Linked DNA regions of Exiguobacterium sibiricum 7-3. The main gene of each other region encodes a partner of the protein of the gene in region 2 in a complex. Links are inferred from orthologs where the notes say so. Each region holds a gene or a part of one and is shown on either strand. Other genes may lie near its edges.

The links. Proteins that work in one complex are often made in the same cells at the same time.
Region 1: the proteins of secY (region 2) and secA are in contact, whole or in part, in a crystal structure (PDB 3DIN), measured with the Thermotoga maritima proteins. The link is inferred for Exiguobacterium sibiricum 7-3 from one-to-one orthologs. Residues at the interface, in WP_004081795.1 of Thermotoga maritima: Glu108, Gly109, Glu110, Glu111, Ala236, Glu237, Arg238, Arg239, Ile240, Thr241, Ile242, Gln243, Tyr244, Ala245, Arg246, Arg247, Val248, Thr249, Gly250, Arg251, Arg252, Val253, Tyr254, Gly256, Ala257, Ser258, Thr259, Tyr260, Leu261, Pro262; in WP_004082002.1 of Thermotoga maritima: Glu261, Ala262, Arg263, Lys300, Ala301, Arg302, Thr303, Ile304, Ile305, Leu323, Tyr324, Asp325, Pro326, Val329, Ser330, Tyr333, Ile336, Lys340, Phe345, Val349, Glu363, Phe364, Tyr374, Ser375, Gly376, Gly377, Glu393, Ile395, Thr482, Ser483.

The regions. Positions count from the first base shown.
Region 1 is NZ_KK211190.1:633,670-639,271, forward strand. Bases 2,523-5,602 are described here. They hold secA (preprotein translocase subunit SecA), read left to right. Parts: upstream 2,523-2,842; coding sequence 2,843-5,362; downstream 5,363-5,602. Other genes in these bases: hpf (ribosome hibernation-promoting factor, HPF/YfiA family), read left to right, coding at 2,523-2,625; prfB (peptide chain release factor 2), read left to right, coding at 5,430-5,602. Also shown: P402_RS0104155 (hypothetical protein), read right to left, coding at 1-726; P402_RS0104160 (competence protein ComK), read right to left, coding at 821-1,327; P402_RS0104165 (cold shock domain-containing protein), read left to right, coding at 1,578-1,778; more of hpf, read left to right, coding at 2,062-2,522. UniProt on the Escherichia coli protein: Required for protein export, interacts with the SecYEG preprotein conducting channel.
Region 2 is NZ_JHZS01000004.1:40,064-43,925, forward strand. The notes cover bases 347-3,313. They hold secY (preprotein translocase subunit SecY), read left to right. Parts: upstream 347-1,168; coding sequence 1,169-2,458; downstream 2,459-3,313. Other genes in these bases: rpsE (30S ribosomal protein S5), read left to right, coding at 347-488; rpmD (50S ribosomal protein L30), read left to right, coding at 507-692; rplO (50S ribosomal protein L15), read left to right, coding at 729-1,169; P402_RS0100270 (adenylate kinase), read left to right, coding at 2,531-3,178; map (type I methionyl aminopeptidase), read left to right, coding at 3,178-3,313. Also shown: more of rpsE, read left to right, coding at 1-346; more of map, read left to right, coding at 3,314-3,862. UniProt on the Escherichia coli protein: The central subunit of the protein translocation channel SecYEG. Consists of two halves formed by TMs 1-5 and 6-10.

The DNA.
Region 1 (5,602 bases), on a different replicon or contig from region 2:
CAGTTCACCGCGGTCGATCCGGCCGAGGATATCCGGTCGGACGTCTGCTGGAACATGCGCCGCAATCTGCCGGAGGGCGACCGGTGTCGCTTGATCGATGTCGTGATGCGTCGGAAGTGTCGCGCGGGCGACGTCGAGTGCAATGACGTTGCTGAGCGTCGGTTTCTCGATCACCGCTTGACGTTCCGGTAAAATGTCCACCAACGCATCGGTTGCGCCGAGCAACTGGGCAATCAGGACGTCGGCGTCGGCCGGCAGCGCACTGTCGGACGGACGTGTCACGAGCTGAAGAACAAGGTCTTTATACGTTCCTTGCAGGGCAGCGACGAGTCGGGCGACCGTTTCCGGTGTCTGCGGCAGTTGCCCCGTCGCAAGCAGTCGGGCGACGGCTTGTTTTAATTCCGGTGGGAGATCATCGAGTAAGGTCGCATCGACACCAGATGAATCCTGTTTGGTCGTTCCGGTCACCGGGACATCAGGATCGGTCTGTTCCGTCACCTGTTCAATCAGGTAACCTTCTGTCGTTTGGCCTTTGACCTGGAATTGAAAGGTACCTTCCGGGACGTCACCTGTGAAGGTCATCTCGACCTTCTCGCGGCCGACCTGGACGAGGGCCGTATTCGGACCTGTCTTTTCAAGGACTGTCCCGCTGTATGTTTTAGTCTCCGATAAGGTGGTCGTGGGGGTGGAACGGGTCGGACTCGTTGGATTCATCTGGATATTCATCGATGAACCTCCTTTCTTGAAAAATTCTTCATCTTATTATATATCGGCACAAACAAAAAAGGATTGAGCGAAATCATCGCCCAACCCATTTTTTTTAAGATTTAATTGCATTAAAGCGGTCCTCTAATGTCATCGCGTTTAATTGCTGGTAACGAGCCATCAGCTCGCCGGTTGCTTTCATTTGGTTGCGGACGATGTAAGGAGAGGCGTTTACGGGAAGGATCATGCCGTTACGAGTTTTGAGTTTCGTCTGTCCGTCTTCCTCGATGACTTCGGACATATGACTCCAGGCATACCACTCGCAATCATCACGTTTTGGTGATTTGGTAGGGAAAAAGACAAGACCAAGTGTCGGTTCGATGACGACCGGAACTTTTCCTTTCACGGAAGCGACACGTTTAGCGGTGACAATCCGTTCCTCGATGGAACTGTTGTACTGTCTGCAGGATAACTGCAGGAGTTGATACGGACGAAGCGGCGTCATGATCGTTGACCCGTCTTCTAAGACGATGATGGATTGTTTCATCATGTCATAACAGGGCAAAATCGCAACGGTCCGTTTCGTGATTCGATACTTTTCGTCATTATGGAATGGTCGCATTCGACTGCATCCTCCTTAGATAGGACAATGGATAAAATAGGTAATTACTAACGATATAATACAATACTACACCTGTAATGACAATGTAATTTTTTGAAATATAGAGAAATAAGTGGCTTCATTCGGTTTGATTTGATATTGAATTCAAATTAATCAGAATTTTTAATTGTCAATAATTGCTTCTTTTGCTAGTATAGATGGTAGAGAGCTTGCTCTCGCTATCCAGTTTGCGAAGGGAACGTGAATTCGAATGGAACAAGGTAAAGTAAAATGGTTTAATGCTGAAAAAGGTTACGGCTTCATCGAGACATCGGATGCAAAAGACGTCTTCGTCCACTTCTCGGCAATTCAAGCAGAAGGCTACAAATCACTTGAAGAAGGCGAAGAAGTAGAGTTCGAAATCGTCGATGGCGATCGTGGTCCTCAAGCAGCAAACGTCTCGAAACTGTAATCCCGTTAGCAGCCGCCACCGTTTTTAGGAATCCCCTAAAAGCGGTTTTTTTGTTTCATCTCAATTTGTTAAGGGTATATACGCTAATATCAACATGCAATAACTATTATAGTACGCTAAGATTCAAGGCAGATGTTCAACAGAATGTCATCGTTTTCATTTCCTTGTATGGCTTATCGTGGTATAATAATTACGAACCAAAAGAATTTTGAATCTTCAGAAGGAAACGACTGAAACGATGACGAATTCATAGGTTCAACCGGTTACTTAAGGAGGAGTTTACATGATCTACAACATTCGCGGTGAAAACTTGGACGTCACAGATGCTCTCAAGGACTACGTCGAGAAAAAGCTTGAAAAGTTAACTCGTTATTTTACAACTCCTACGGAAGCGCAGACGGCTTATGTCAATCTCAAAGTCAACAATGAGAAACAAAAAGTCGAAGTGACGATTCCAATGCCAAACCTCTTGCTTCGCGCAGAGGATGTCAATGGCGATATGTACGCAGCCATCGACCTCGTCGTCGATAAGCTCGAACGTCAAATCCGGAAACATAAAACGAAGATCAACCGGAGAGGCCGTGCCAAAGAAGGCGGTATTGGGGAGTACTTCAAAACGCTCGAAGGACCGGAGGCAGAAGCACCTGTCTACGAAGAGGATGAAGCGGAACTCGAACTTGTTCGGACAAAACGTTTCACACTCAAGCCGATGGATACGGAAGAAGCGATTCTTCAAATGGACATGCTCGGTCACACGTTCTTCGTCTTCTCAGACGCTGAAACGGGTAACACGAACGTCGTCTACCGTCGAAAAGATGGCCGTTACGGCTTGATTGAACCAGAATAATGAATCTACAGAGGACTTACTCCACGGAGTAAGTCCTCTTTTGGTATGATAAAAAACTATTCATGAATAGAAGTAGTCTCAGACTAAAGTTGGATTTCCCGTGACCCGGATGGTCCGCGTGTTGAAATTTGACGGCGTATTCGGTACACTGAATAAAGGAAAAATCTCGGAATTCTGTTCGTTTTAAGAATCGTTCGAAGTAAGGGGACTGTAAGGCATGGCTAATTTTCTAAAAGAGTTATTCGCACCGACAAAACGTGTTCTGAAAAAAGCAGAAAAAGCGGCGGATGCCGTTGAATCATTTGAGGCACAAGTGGCTGCCTTATCGGATCAAGAATTAGAAGGAAAAGCGGTCGAATTCCGGACTCGTCTTGAGAACGGGGAAGACCTCGATGATATTTTACCGGAAGCTTTTGCGGTCTGTCGTGAAGTGTCAACACGTGTCCTCGGGATGCGTCATTACCGTGTCCAGCTGATTGGCGGATACGTCCTGCACAACGGCGATATCGCTGAAATGAAGACCGGGGAAGGGAAAACGCTTGTTGCGACACTTCCTGTCTATTTGAATGCCCTCGCCGGAAACGGCGTCCACGTCATCACCGTCAACGAATATTTGGCGAAACGTGACCGGGACATCATGGAACCACTTTATGCAGCACTCGGTTTATCAGTTGGTCTGAACTTGTCGAGCATGTCGCGCCAAGAGAAACAAGCGGCCTACAACTGTGACATCACATACGGAACGAACAATGAATTTGGATTTGATTACTTGCGTGACAACATGGTCCTCTATAAAGAAGACCGCGTGCAACGTCCGCTGTCCTTTGCTGTCGTCGATGAAGTCGACTCGATTCTTGTCGATGAAGCGCGGACACCGCTAATCATTTCCGGTTCTGCCGAAAAATCAACAGCACTCTATTCGCAGGCAGATATGTTCGCGAAGATGATGAAAGCAGATGAAGACTATACCGTCGACATCAAAACGAAAAGTGTTTTACTGACGGAACAGGGCATCGACCGTGCTGAAAAATATTTCGGCATCGATAACTTGTTCGCGCTCGATCATATCGCTTTGAACCATCACTTGAGTCTTGCGCTCCGTGCGAATTCAGTCATGCACCGGGACGTCGATTACATGATTCGTGAAGACGAAGTCATGATCATCGATCAGTTCACGGGACGTGTCATGGAAGGTCGCCGTTATTCGGAAGGGCTGCACCAGGCGATTGAAGCGAAGGAAGGCGTCGAGATTCAACGTGAATCAATGACGCTTGCGACGATCACGTACCAAAACTTCTTCCGGATGTACACGAAGCTTGCCGGCATGACCGGGACAGCGAAAACCGAGGAAGAAGAGTTCCGTAACATCTATAACATGCATGTCGTACCGGTTCCGACGAACAAACCAATCGTCCGGGACGATCAGCCGGACTTGATCTTCAAGACGATGAACGGGAAATTTGCGGCAGTCGCGGACGAAATCGAACGTGCCCACCGCGAAGGACAACCGGTCCTTGTCGGTACAGTGGCGGTCGAGACGTCTGAACTCCTCAGCAGTATTCTTAAGAAACGCGGCATCCGCCACGAAGTCTTGAATGCGAAAAACCATGCGCGGGAAGCGGAAATCGTTGAGAATGCGGGACAACCGAACGCGGTAACGATTGCAACGAACATGGCCGGTCGTGGTACCGACATCAAGCTGGGACAAGGGGTCATCGAAAAAGGTGGTCTTTACATCCTCGGGACAGAACGTCACGAATCCCGCCGGATCGATAATCAGCTCCGTGGTCGTGCCGGACGTCAAGGGGATCCAGGGGCATCGCAGTTCTATCTGTCACTTGAAGATGAATTGATGCGCCGTTTCGGATCGGATTCCCTGCAATCGATGATGGATCGTCTCGGAATGGATGATTCCCAACCAATCGAAAGCCGGATGGTCTCACGGGCCGTTGAATCGGCACAAAAACGGGTCGAAGGAAATAACTTCGATGCCCGGAAACAGGTTCTCGGATATGATAACGTCATGGCGGACCAACGGAAAGTCATGTACGCGGACCGGGCTGCGATTCTTGATGCCCAGTCGGTTTCAAATATCGTCCGTCCGATGATCGAACAGACGATTGAAGCCGGTGTCCATCAGTACACGCCAATCGAGTTCGTTCCGGAAGAGTGGAGCATTGGTGCATTAGCGGAATGGGCCAACCAAACGCTTGCGCTCGAAGAAAAAGTGTCGGAACAGGATCTGTTCGGTAAGGAACGCGAAGAAATCATCGAACTGTTAAAAGAACGGACTTTTGCCCATTACGAGCACAAACGCTCGGAAGTACCGGCTGAAGCGTTTGACGAGTTCGAGAAAGTCATCGTTCTCCGCGCCGTCGACCAGCACTGGATGAACCATATCGATCAGATGGATCAATTGCGTGAAGGGATTCATTTACGTGCCTACGGTCAAAACGATCCACTTCGTGAGTATCAATCGGAAGGTTCGCTGATGTTTGACACGATGAACGCAGCGATTGCGGAAGAAGTGACACAGTTCGTTCTCCGTGCGGATCTTGATCCGAACCTGAAACGCGAGAAAGTCGTCAAAGATGAAGTCGCGGTTTCCGGAAAAGAGGACAAGGTCGTCAAAAAAGCGCCGGTCCGCAAAAATCCAAATGAACAAATCGGACGTAACGACCCATGTTGGTGCGGATCCGGTAAAAAATATAAGAACTGTCACGGCCGTCAGGCATAAGTGACGAAGCGGCTGAAAGAGGCGGGAGATTCCTGCCTCTTTTGACGGAAAGAGAAGGTGGAACACAATGGAATTAGCAGAAATACGCAATACCGCCGAGTGGATGGAAAAGAAACTCGCTGAATACAAAGCATCGCTCGATCTCGAGAACAAAATCTCACGCATTGAGGAGCTTGAAAATGAGATGACGTATCCGGACTTCTGGAACAATCAGGAGTCGGCTCAAAAGGTCATCGACGA
Region 2 (3,862 bases):
AAATTAACATGGATCAACTCGAAGAACGCGTTGTTACTGTAAACCGCGTCGCGAAAGTAGTAAAAGGTGGCCGTCGCTTCCGTTTTGCTGCACTCGTCGTCGTAGGTGACAAGAATGGTCACGTAGGTTTCGGTACGGGTAAAGCTCAGGAAGTGCCTGAAGCGATCCGTAAAGCAATCGAAGATGCAAAGAAAAACATGGTTAACGTTCCAATCGTTAACACTACAATTCCACACGAAATCAACGGAATTTTCGGTGCAGGTCACGTCTTCTTGAAACCTGCTTCTGAAGGTACTGGAGTCATCGCTGGTGGCCCAGTTCGTGCGGTTCTCGAATTAGCGGGAATCAACGACATTCTTTCGAAATCACTTGGATCAAGCACTCCAATCAACATGGTTCGTGCGACTGTTAAAGGTCTCACTTCACTTAAACGTGCTGAAGACGTTGCGAAACTCCGCGGTAAAACCGTCGAAGAACTTCGCGGTTAAGAAAGGGAGGGAATACAGATGGCGAAACTCGCAGTTACCCTCACACGCAGCATGATCGGTCGTCCGGAGAACCAACGCGTTACTACTCGTACGCTTGGTCTCCGTAAGATGCACCAAACTGTTGTCGTACCTGACAACGCTGCTATGCGTGGGATGATTAACCACGTGTCACACTTATTGACAGTAAAAGAAATTCAAGAGTAATACGTTCGATATAATTTTATGAGGAGGTGCCCCACTATGAAACTCCATGAATTGAAACCAGCTGCTGGTTCACGTTCAGAACGCAACCGTGTAGGTCGCGGTATGTCTTCTGGTAACGGTAAGACTTCTGGCCGTGGTCACAAAGGTCAAAAAGCTCGTTCAGGCGGTGGTGTTCGTCCAGGTTTCGAAGGTGGACAAAACCCACTTTTCCGTCGTTTACCAAAACGCGGCTTCAACAACCCAACTCGTAAAGAGTTCGCGGTTATCAACCTTGACACACTTAACCGTTTTGAAGATGGAACGGAAGTAACACCAGAACTTCTTATCGAGACTCGCGCAGTCAAAGGTATGAAGGATGGCGTGAAGATCCTTTCTAACGGTAAGATTGAAAAGAAACTGACAGTAAAAGCTCACAAGTTCTCCGAAGCTGCGAAGCAAGCGATCGAAGCTGCCGGCGGTACGGTTGAGGTGATCTAATGTTTCAAGCGATCTCCAATATGTGGCGCGTAGCCGACATTCGTCGGCGCATTCTCTTTACCTTGGCTCTGATTATCGTGTTCCGTATCGGTGCACATATCCCAGTCCCAATGGTAAACACTGAAGTATTCAAGATTGACCAGAATGGTATTCTTGGTTTCTTGAATTCCTTCGGCGGGAATGCTTTGCAGAATTTCTCACTCTTTGCGATGGGAATCATGCCGTATATCACGGCCTCGATCGTTGTCCAACTCTTACAGATGGACGTTGTTCCAAAGTTTGCCGAATGGGCAAAACAAGGAGAGGCGGGCCGTAAGAAGTTAGCAACGGTAACGCGCTATGGAACGATCGTACTCGGCTTAGTCCAAGCGTTTGGAATCGCGCTTGGATTTAACCGTATCTACCCAGGTCTTGTCGATGAGCAATACGGCACCTGGACGTACGTTATGATTGCACTTGTTTTGACGGCGGGTACCGCATTCTTGATGTTCCTCGGTGAACTCATTACGGAGAAGGGCATTGGTAACGGGATATCAATGATCATCTTCGCTGGGATTGTCGCAGGCTTCCCGAACGCGTTCCGTCAGATTTATGAAACAAAGCTCCAAAATGCAGGGGATGCTTTGTTTGTCAATGTGCTTTATATCGTACTGTTGCTTTTAATCATCATCGCGGTCATCGTCGGAGTCATCTATGTGCAGCAAGCTGCCCGGAAGATTCCGATCCAGTACGCTAAGCGTACGGTGAACCGTGCGCCAGTAGGCGGTCAATCGACACACTTGCCGATTAAACTGAATGCTGCTGGTGTTATCCCAGTTATCTTCGCTGTATCGTTCATGGTGACGCCACCAACGGTTGCAAGTTTCTTTGCAAGTCCGGAAAATGCGACGAAGATCCGTGACATTTTCGACTATACGAGTCCAATCGGTATGTCGATCTATGTGGCACTGATCATTGCATTTTCTTACTTCTATACATTCGTTCAGGTCAATCCGGAACAAATGGCAGAGAACCTTCAAAAACAAGGCGGATACATTCCTGGTATTCGTCCTGGTAAGCAAACGGAACAGTACATCACGAAGATCCTGTACCGTCTGACATTCTTCGGCTCACTCTTCCTCGCTGTCATCGCGGTGACGCCAACGTTCTTTATTAAGTTCGCTGGTTTACCGAACTCGGTGCAGATTGGTGGAACAAGCCTGTTGATCGTCATCGGTGTAGGTCTTGAGACGATGAAACAGATTGAAAGTCAACTGGTTAAACGACACTACAAAGGCTTTATCCGATAAGGCGGGAGGAAGGGGACCATCCCTTTCCTTTCTGTTGTGTCTATAGAGTCTATAGAAGTGGAGGCTACCGACATGAATCTTGTATTGATGGGCTTGCCGGGTGCTGGAAAAGGGACGCAGGCTGCGAAAATTATCGAAGACTACGCCATTCCACACATCTCGACAGGCGACATGTTCCGTGCGGCGATCAAAGATCAAACACCGCTCGGGCAGGAAGCGAAATCGTACATGGATAAAGGGGAACTCGTTCCGGATGAAGTCACAATCGGCATCGTACGTGAACGTCTCGCCAAAGAAGACTGTGCAAATGGTTTTCTTCTTGACGGTTTCCCACGCACAGTGAAACAAGCAGATGCTCTTGAAGTATTGCTTGCGGATCTAAATAAACAAATCGATCACGTCGTTCACATCGGTGTGAACCCGGAGAAACTTGTCCCTCGTTTGACAGGCCGCCGGATTTGCCCGACATGTGGAGCAACGTATCATGTCATCTATAACCCGCCAAAAGTGGAGGGTGTCTGTGATATCGACGGATCAGCACTTGTTCAACGTGAAGATGATCAAGAAGAAACGGTTCGCCGTCGTCTTGAAGTCAACGTCGCTCAAGCGCAACCTTTGATTGACTTTTACGCTGAAAAAGGGTATCTTCGTAATTTGGACGGTGATCGTCCGATTAATGAAGTTTATTCCGATGTTCAAGCACTTCTTGGTGATCAGTAATGATCATTACGAAAGCGCCGCGTGAAATCGACATCATGCGTCAGGCGGGACAAATCGTCGCCCGGACGCATAAGGAGCTGAAAACTCATATTCGTCCAGGGATCACAACGGGGCAACTCGATGCGATTGCTGAACGCTATATTCGAAGTCAAGGGGCAACACCATCGTTTAAAGGTTATAATGGGTTTACTGGCAGCATCTGTGCTTCAGTAAATGAAGAACTTGTCCATGGTATTCCGGGTGACCGCGTACTCCACGATGGAGACATCATCTCGATTGATATCGGGGCGGAGTATAACGGATATCACGGAGATTCAGCCTGGACATATCCGGTAGGTACAATCTCTGAAGAGACGAAGCGGTTACTTGACGTAACTGAAGAATCTCTGTATAAAGGATTGGAGCGCGCCAAAGCTGGCGTGCACCTGACAGATATTTCGCATGCGATTCAGTCACATGTTGAAGCAGCGAATTTTTCTGTAGTCCGCGAATATGTGGGCCACGGCGTGGGACAAAATTTGCATGAAGATCCGCAAATTCCACATTATGGACCACCGGGGAAAGGGCCGCGCCTGAAAACTGGCATGACCTTGGCGATTGAGCCAATGGTTAATGTCGGAAAACGCTATGTTCGCACGCTATCCGACAATTGGACGGTAGTGACAGTGGACGGTAGCATGTGCG